Regions from separate parts of the Dickeya chrysanthemi NCPPB 402 genome, predicted to be linked through region 1. Evidence: predicted binding sites of a transcription regulator. Region 1 holds the regulator's gene; the other holds the start of a gene.
The links. The regulator PurR, encoded in region 1, represses purine synthesis genes. The targets are predictions, from matches to a motif close to CANGCAAACGTTTGCNTG.
Positions count from the first base shown of each region.

Region 2: a site for PurR is predicted at 1,760-1,777, ahead of DCH402_RS20585 (NCS2 family permease). Genes of this name have one in related genera too.

Region 1 is NZ_CM001974.1:2,736,503-2,741,223, forward strand. It holds gene DCH402_RS12255 (Grx4 family monothiol glutaredoxin) at 100-450, opposite strand; gene DCH402_RS12260 (C40 family peptidase) at 781-1,749, shown strand; gene cydH (cytochrome bd-I oxidase subunit CydH) at 1,867-1,956, opposite strand; gene purR (HTH-type transcriptional repressor PurR) at 2,345-3,370, shown strand; gene cfa (cyclopropane fatty acyl phospholipid synthase) at 3,790-4,721, shown strand, end outside.
Region 2 is NZ_CM001974.1:4,639,350-4,644,070, reverse strand. It holds gene DCH402_RS20590 (4'-phosphopantetheinyl transferase family protein) at 1-199, shown strand, start outside; gene DCH402_RS20585 (NCS2 family permease) at 268-1,605, opposite strand; gene yieH (6-phosphogluconate phosphatase) at 1,879-2,550, shown strand; partial or broken gene DCH402_RS20575 (amino acid ABC transporter permease) at 2,645-3,314, opposite strand; gene DCH402_RS20570 (amino acid ABC transporter permease) at 3,316-4,059, opposite strand; gene DCH402_RS20565 (ABC transporter substrate-binding protein) at 4,163-4,721, opposite strand, start outside.

The DNA of each region.
Region 1 (4,721 bases):
CGCACGATCACGTCATGTATTCGCCGAACCACAAGACACAATAATCGCGTGGTGATAGCGGTGATATCAGGCAGCACATGGCTGCCTGATACAGAAGAATTACTGCTGTTCCGTCTGCTGTGAACGGTACTTATCCGCCGTTTCTTTAATCAGTTGTTGCAGTTCACCGCGCTGATGCATCTCAATCACGATGTCACATCCCCCAACCAACTCACCATCGACCCACAATTGCGGGAATGTCGGCCAGTTGGCATATTTAGGCAATTCGGCGCGAATATCCGGGTTCTGCAGGATATCCACATAGGCAAAACGTTCGCCGCACGCCGACAACGCCTGAACCGCCTGGGCAGAAAAACCACAGCTCGGCAGTTTGGGAGAACCTTTCATGTACAGCAGAATCGGGTTTTCAGCGATCTGGCGCTGAATCTTTTCAAGTGTCGTTGTCGTCATTCTATTGCTTCCTCAAGCGCGTGATGAACAGCCCATCAACGGCTGTTCATGTGACTCGCGGCAGACCATGCCATACCGCCTCTGTTGTTTTATATTCTAACGATAGCGACGACCACAAAAAAACGCTATCTTTTGTAAGGTTTTATCCGGTCGACGATATATCAGCATAAGGTAACCCAAATTGACTGATAATTAAGCAGCAAACACCGTTGTTAACGTTTTCTCACTATTTTGTAGTAACATAAGTCTATCTCCCGCTTTTTTATCAGGCCATTTTCGGGAATACTGTAAAGATTGAACGATTGAGGACAACATTCGGTCAGAATTATTATGCGTTTATTTATTACGCTCTTTTTATTATTTTTCAGTAATTTGTTTGCGAATCTGGCGCTGGCTAATCCGCATGGCGCGTCCGCGTTGCCGCGTAAATCGGGTGTAGAAACGGCAAACAAAGCGCTTGATGAGTCCAAAAAAAATAAGGTCGCCAAAAATGCCAATAAAAAAGGTACGGCGCCCTCTCAACAACATGAAAAGACGACCCAAAACGCACCAGCGAAAACGACATCATCCGCTCATGATAAAAGCGCCAAATCTGGTGATAAAAAGCCTGTGACGGCAGCGGCTTCAGCCCACTCTACCGGTAAACCGCAGAAGCAGGAAAAAAGCCCGCCGACTAAAGCGGCAGCCAACAAAACGACGAAAAAAGAGCCGCCTGCTACGGCCAAAAATAACCGTAACGCGCATGAGTCGGTGAGAGTCAAATACTCCCCCAAAAAAGGCAAAGCGGTAATCGCCGAAGAAGATATTGCCTCGGTCTCATCGCACGGTAAAAATAAAAAAGGTAAACAGGACAAGGCCGCGCTGACTATCAGCGCCGCGCACCAAAAACGTTATCAGCATGCCAAGTCAACCGCGATGAATAAGCTGATGAGCCAAATCGGCAAGCCTTATCATTGGGGCGGTGCCACACCGTATTCGGGCTTTGATTGCAGCGGGCTGGTGTATTACGCCTATAAAGATGTGGTGAAAATCCCGATTCCACGCACAGCCAATGAAATGTTCCATTTGCGTGACGCGGCGCCAATTAAGAAAAGCGAACTGGAAAGCGGCGACCTGGTCTTCTTTCGTATCACCAACCGTGGAGCCGCCGATCATGTGGGCGTCTACCTGGGCAATGGCCGATTCATTCAGTCGCCACGCACCGGCGCTGATATCAAGATCAGTAAACTGAGTGAAGATTACTGGCAGGATCATTACGTCGGCGCTCGCCGCGTGGTGACGCCGAAAACCATTCGTTAGGCGCTACACGACTCGACGTAAATACGACAAAAAGGGGCTTAGCGCCCCTTTCTGTTTTCACCGCTGTTTTGCCTCAGGCTGTTGAAACCCGGACATTACGCCGCCGGCGATCCGCTATCAGTTCAATACCGCTGTGAAGCCGAAGATAATGATCACCGCCAGTGCAACCACCGTACTGAACAGCGACATTTTCAGATTCGTATCCATAATATTCTCCTGTATGTGACTGATGATCGCCGTCATCCCATTGTGTATGAATAAAATCCCTCTCTCGGCAGGCAAGAGGAAACACATAAAGTATAGGTTTATTATTACCCAGCCGATATCAAAAAACCGGTTTGCGCATCACAGAGATAACACGAATTGCCTCTTCCACTTTTGCTCTGGATCGGCCAGAATTCGCAGTTTACTGTATACACTGCGTTGGTCGAAGCGTCAGCCCTCCCTTCAAGCTACACACCTCGGCATATCTCCTCCTGAAATGTTGCCTTGTTGTCCGGCAGGAGATGAATTCACGCAGGCAAACGATTAACACCCTATTTTAATGCTGTAACAGACACGTTACTGTCACAGATGAGTTCAGGAGTCGCTTTAGATGGCAACGATCAAAGATGTGGCAAAACGCGCAGGCGTTTCAACCACAACCGTATCACACGTGATCAATAAAACACGTTTCGTCGCCGAAGAGACCAAGGCTGCGGTACGCGCAGCCATCGATGAATTGCATTATTCCCCGAGTGCAGTGGCTCGCAGCCTGAAGGTCAACCACACGAAATCCATCGGCCTGCTGGCTACCTCCAGCGAAGCACCCTATTTCGCCGAGATTATCGAGGCGGTAGAAAACAGCTGCTACGCCAGGGGTTACACGCTAATCCTGTGTAACTCTCATAACAATCAGGATAAACAGCGCGCCTACTTGTCCATGCTGGCGCAAAAGCGTGTCGACGGCCTGCTGGTGATGTGTGCCGAGTACCCACCCGAATTGCTATCCCTGCTGGCGGATTACCGTCATATCCCGATGGTGGTGATGGACTGGGGCGAAGCACAAAACGATTTTACCGATACTATTATTGATAACGCCTTTGCCGGCGGATACATGGCTGGACGTTATCTGATTGAACGCGGTCATCGGGATATCGGTGCCATTCCCGGCTCGCAGGAGCGCAATACCGGTAGCGGACGTTACCTGGGGTTCCTGAAAGCGTTAAAGGAAGCCGACATTTCCCTGCGCGAAGAGTGGGTGGTTCAGGGGGATTTTGAGCCGGAGTCCGGCTATAAAGCCATGCATCAAATTCTGGCCCAAAAACAGCGGCCGACGGCGGTATTCTGCGGCGGTGATATCATGGCGATGGGCGCCATCTGCGCGGCCGACGAACTTGGGCTACGCGTACCGCAAGATATTTCAGTGATCGGTTACGATAATGTGCGTCACTCCCGCTATTTTACTCCAGCGCTCACCACCATTCATCAACCGAAAGAACGTCTGGGGCAGGCGGCATTTTCCATGTTGCTGGACCGCATTACCAGCAAACGCGAGGAAGCACAAACGATTGAAGTACACCCTACTCTGATCGAGCGTCGCTCCGTTGCCGACGGCCCATACCTCGATTATCGTCGTTAATATTCAGACGATTTCGTTATCGCTGCGCGCCCTTGCCGTCAGGCGCTATGCCGCACCGCATATAGCGATAACGCATGTGATGAATACATGACGTATTGTTTCTCCGTGCTACTTTAGCCCGCTGAATCTTGTCGGCGGGTTAAAGCAGTCATACACTTGTCACTATCGCTGACGACAATAACTATGATCAGACGATGTTTTTCAACATAGCGCATCGCCTTACTTTTTCTACCCTGGCAATAATGGCCGTACCGTTTGTCACGAACGGGGTAGATGCCTTTCGTACCGGCTTTTCTCTTATTTTCCTCTGAGACTCTCAGGGATAGACAATGGATGGGGTTCGTTGAACACCCTCCAGCGTGATATTTGTCTGGTTTATTCCTTGTAAACACATTTATCTGACAAGGTAGGGAGAAGTTATGAGTTCATCTTATGTGGAGGAACTGGGTACCCCTCATCATCCCTGGTTCCAAATTGTTAATGAAATGCTATCGACCGCCGACATCGCCATTAACGGCTCACGCCCGTTTGACATTCAGGTAAAAAATCCCTTTATGTACAAACGCATACTGCGCGAAGGCTCGTTAGGTCTGGGCGAAAGCTACATGGATGGCTGGTGGGAGTGTGAGCGGCTGGACATGTTCTTCCACCGAGCGATACGCGTGGGACTGGACAGCCAACTGCCCCACCGCTGGCGCGATACTTTACGAATCCTGATGGCTCGCCTGAGCAATCTGCAGTCCCGCCGTCGGTCCTGGATCGTGGGCAAGGAGCATTACGACCTCGGTAATGATCTTTTCACCCTGATGCTCGATCCCTATATGCAATACTCCTGCGGTTACTGGAAACAGGCTGAAACGCTGGAGCAGGCGCAACAGGACAAGCTGCGCTTAATCTGCGAAAAACTGCAATTGCGTCGCGGCATGACATTGCTGGATATCGGTTGCGGCTGGGGTGGGCTGGCGGAATTCGCCGCACATCACTATGGCGTCAGCGTCACCGGCGTCACCATCTCCCGCGAACAGCAAAAGCTGGCGCAGCAGCGCTGCCGACATCTGGATGTTAACATCCTGCTACAGGACTATCGCGACCTGAATCAACAGTTTGATCGCATCGTTTCCGTCGGCATGTTCGAGCATGTCGGCCCCAAAAATTACAACACCTATTTCCGGGTAGTGAGAAAAAACCTCAAACCTAACGGATTGTTCCTGCTGCACACTATCGGCACCAATGAAACTAACCTGAAAGTTGACGCCTGGATGAACAAGTACATTTTCCCCAACTACTGCCTGCCTTCAGTGCAGCATATCGCCCAGGCCAGCGAGCCCTATCTGGTGATGGAAGACTGGCA
Region 2 (4,721 bases), 1.9 Mb from region 1:
GATAAGCGATATCGATGATTATCTGGCCTGGGCTTGTGCCCATACGCCGCGCCTCGATCGGCTGGTAATGTGGAATTACACCTCGGCCTACGGCATGCGGAAATCCGGTGAAATCATCCAGCAACAACGCCAGTCACGGCGTTATATCAAGCTGAGCAGCCACGCGACGGAAAATGCAGCGCCGCAATATGTGATGTAACAAATGTGATGTAACAAGCGGGAAAACGGCAGAAAAGCGCGAGCCGGGGCACCCCGGCTCGCCAGTGATTAATGGGCGTCGATAAAAATAATTTTCAGCAGGAACAGCACCGCTACGACGATGACGCAAGGGCTGATGTCGCGCCAGCGACCGGTCGCCGCTTTCATCACCGCGTAGGAAATGAAACCCAGCGCAATACCCTCAGTGATTGAGAAAGTGAACGGCATCATCACAGCGGTCACAAACGCCGGCACGGACTCGGTCAGATCATCCCATTTCACGCGCGCCAGGCTGGATGTCATCAACACACCGACGTAAATCAGCGCGCCAGCCGCGGCATAGGCCGGCACCATCCCTGCCAGCGGCGACAGGAACATCACCAGCAGGAACAGAATCCCCACCACCACCGCCGTCAGGCCGGTACGACCACCGATGGACACGCCGGAGGAGCTCTCGATATACGCCGTCACGGACGACGTACCAATGAACGACCCAACCACCGAACTGATGCTATCCACATACAGCGCTTGTTTCATCTGCGGGAATTTACCACGAGCGTCCACCAGGCCGGCTTTGTCGGTCACGCCAATCAGAGTGCCGGAAGAGTCAAACAGGTTCACCAGCATGAAGGAGAAAATCACCCCGGACAGGCCCAAATTCAGCGACCCGGCCAGATCGACCTGCCCTACCACATTACTGACGCTCGGCGGCATGGAAAATACGCCGGTGAATTTTACATCCCCCAGCATCGCGCCCAGCAAGGTGGTAACCGCGATGGAGATCAGCACCGCCGCATGAATATTGCGGGACGCCAGCACCACGATAATGAAAAAGCCCAACGCACCCAGTAGCACGCTATGTGAGGTCAGTTTACCAACCGAGACCAGCGTTTCCGGGTTCGGCACGATAATCCCGGCGTTTTTCAGCCCGATCATCGCGATAAACAGACCGATACCGCTGGCAATACCCAAACGCAAGCTGAGCGGAATATTGGCGATCATCCAGTAGCGAACCTGGAATACCGTCAACAGCAGGAAACCGACCGAACCCCAGAAGATGGCGCCCATCGCCACCTGCCACGACAGGCCCATGGTGCCGACCACCACAAAAGCGAAAAAGGCGTTCAGGCCCATCGCCGGTGCCAGCGCCACCGGCAGGTTGGCCAACAGGCCCATGAAAATACTACCAAAAGCGGCGATCAGACAGGTGGTGACGAACACCGCTTTGGTGTCCATCCCGGCTGCGCCCAGAATCTGCGGGTTGACGAAAACGATATACACCATCGTCAGGAAGGTGGTGAACCCGGCGATAGTCTCGGTACGAGCGGTAGTGCCGTGCTGCTTGAGTTTAAACACACGACCCAGCAGCCCCTGCTCAACAGCGGAACCAGACTGAGATTTATCCATGATAAATGACCCAAAGAGAAGAAAGGAAAGATAATCGCCCGGTATCCTATACCAAAATGCAGAGCAGTTAACGCGCCAACGGGCTTTTTTTTCCCAGCGATAACAATTTTCTATATCTCCCGCCTGTTCGCAGCGGTTTCGTCTCACTTCACGACGGGAAAACGTTTGTCTGATGCAGAGATAACGGCCAGCACACCCCTTATTTCTGCAAACGTCGCATTATCCCGTCAGTCGGGTAAAGTGGGGATTTTCGTCCTCCAATAAGGAACGCTCATGTCCCGAATTGAATGCGTATTTTTCGACTGCGACGGTACGCTGGTCGATAGTGAAGTCATCTGTTGCCAGGCCTATGTCAATATCTTTGTCCCCCACGGCGTCCACTTACCGCTGGATGAAGTGATCAAAACCTTTAAGGGTATGAAGCTCTACGACATTATCGACAGCATCAGTGAGCGTTTCGGCCTGACGGTTTCAGTGGAGGACATGGAGCGTCATTTCCGTCAGGAGGTGGCGCGGCTTTTCGAACTCTCGCTACAACCGATTCCCGGCGTGAAAGAAGTATTGGCGACGTTGCAGGCGCCTGTAGCGGTGGTATCCAACGGCCCGGTCAGCAAAATGCAGCATTCGCTGGGGTTGACCGGCCTGCTGCCGTTCTTTGGCGACCATCTGTACAGCGGCTACGACATCGGCAAATGGAAGCCAGACCCGGCGTTGATTCATCACGCGGCACAGCAGATGGGGGTAGCGGTGGAAAATTGTATTCTGGTGGAAGATTCCGTCTCCGGCACGCAGGCCGGCATTGCCGCCGGCATACCGGTGTTCTATTACTGCGCCGACGAGCATAACGCCCCAATCCATCACCCATTAGTGACAATGTTTCACGACATGGCGCAGTTGCCGGCGCTATGGCAGGCCCGTGGTTGGGCACTGACTACCACCGACTGAGAATTCAGGCGGACTCTCGTAACGGCGACTCCGGCACGCGTACCGCCTGGCGCCGACCGAATAGCCTACGCCGGGTCGGTTGCGGCCCGGTGCGAAAACGCCGGCTGACGCCCTGCGCCAGCAGATCCAGCGACAGGCAAAAGATAAAATAGACCAGCGCGATAAACAAAAACACTTCCGTCGGATAAACCATACTGCGGTTGTTAACCTGGGTCGCCAGAAACGTCAGTTCACCAACACCGACAATGTAAGCCAGCGACGTATCTTTAATCAGGGAGATCCACTGGTTGATGAACGACGGCACCATCATGCGCAACGCTTGCGGCAGAACGATGTACCACAGCGTCTGCCAGCGTCCCAATCCCAGCGACATCCCGGCCTGCCACTGGCCGCGGCCTATCGCCACAATGCCCGCCTTCACGCCGTGCGCCAGATAAGCGGATGCGATCAGCGCCAACGCGCATACCACGGTGGTGATTTCGGGAATATCGACGCCCAAAACCATCGGCAGCAGGAAGTAAGTCCAGAAAATCAGCATGATCACCGGAATCGCCCGAAAAAACCCGAGCACCATCGCCAACAGCCCGCCCGCCCAGCCGCGCAGCATCGCCAGCGCCACGCCCAGCAACGTACCGAGTACCGCCGAAGTCAGCCCGGCCATCAGGCTAAGCACCAGCGTCAGCGCCGCCCCCCCCCAATGGTCCATCCGGAAAGGTGCCCCACATCAGGTAACCCAAATTGTCGCGGATAATAGAAAAGTCCATCTCAGTGCTCCCTGGCCGATTGCCGATGCTGACGCCACTGTCCCCATCCTTCCAGCAGGGCAATCACCGCGATATAAAGCACCGTCGCCACCCCGAACGCCTGAAAGGTACGTAGCGTTTCGGTTTCCACCTGCCGGGAAGCGTAAGACAGCTCCGCCACGCCGATGGCCATCGCCAGCGATGAGTTTTTTATTATGTTCATGTACTGACCCAGCAGCGGCGGCAATGCGATGCGCAGCGCCTGCGGCAACACCACATAACGCATCGACTGCCAGTGAGTCAGCCCCAACGCACAGGCGGCATACTGCTGACCACGCGCCACGCCGGCGATGCCGGCGCGGATCTCTTCTGCGATAAACGCCGCGGAATAGAGCGTCAGGCCAAATAATCCGGCCAGAAACTCAAACGACGGTATGTTCAGCCCAACCAGCGGGATGATATGCGGGCTGTTAAGCCACGGCATTAACCCGGCGGGCAGCAACTGCGCTGCGCCGAAGTACCAGAAGAACAGTTGCACCAGCAGCGGGGTATTACGAAACAAGGAGCAATAGGCGATCACCAGCCAGCGTAGCAATCGGGTACGGCTGTCGCGCCCGGCCGCCAGTATGAGCCCCAATAGCGTTGCCAGCACCACGGTAACGGCGGCAAGGCCCAGCGTGACCAGAAAGCCTTGCCACAGCCATTGCAGATACTGCGGCGCCAGCAGCCAATCGGTCAGCCAATATCGGATAGATTCATCAGTCATCATAAACAAGAAGGCCCCCGGAATCGGTCCGGGGGCAAATCACAACCATCAGGTAAGAGCCTACGGTAACCACTGTCGGATGGAGAATACTGTCGCAGCGCACTCAAGCCTTGGGTTGCTGGTCCAGCGGCGCGATGTTGAAGTCACCACGCGGCTGGGCAGACGGTGTTTGCGGCCCGAACCAACGGTTATAAATCTTCACGGCGTCGCCCTGTTTTTCCAGATTCAGCAGGATCTCGTTCACTTTCTGCGTCAGGCGATCTTCGCCCTTCGGAATACCCATGCCCTGATATTCTTTGGTGATGCTGAACGGAGAAATTTCAAAATCGGCTTTCTGCGCCGCCGGCAAGTTGCCCAGCAACCCGACCAGTTTGGCGTCATCCTGGGTGATGGCCTGCACATTGCCGTTACGCAGCGCCGCAAACGCCAGCGGGGTATCGTCGTAGGAAATCACTTTCGCGGTCGGGTAATGTTCACGCAGGGTAATCTCCTGCACGGTGCCCTTGTCGGCGCCAATGCGCAGGCTTTTGATATCGTCCGGCGTTTTTAGCACACCTTTGCGGGCGATAAATTTCTGGCCGGTAGCGAAGTAAGGCACACTGAAGTTGACCTGTTTGGCGCGCTCGTCGGTAATGGTGAAGTTGGCGGCAATCAGATCGACT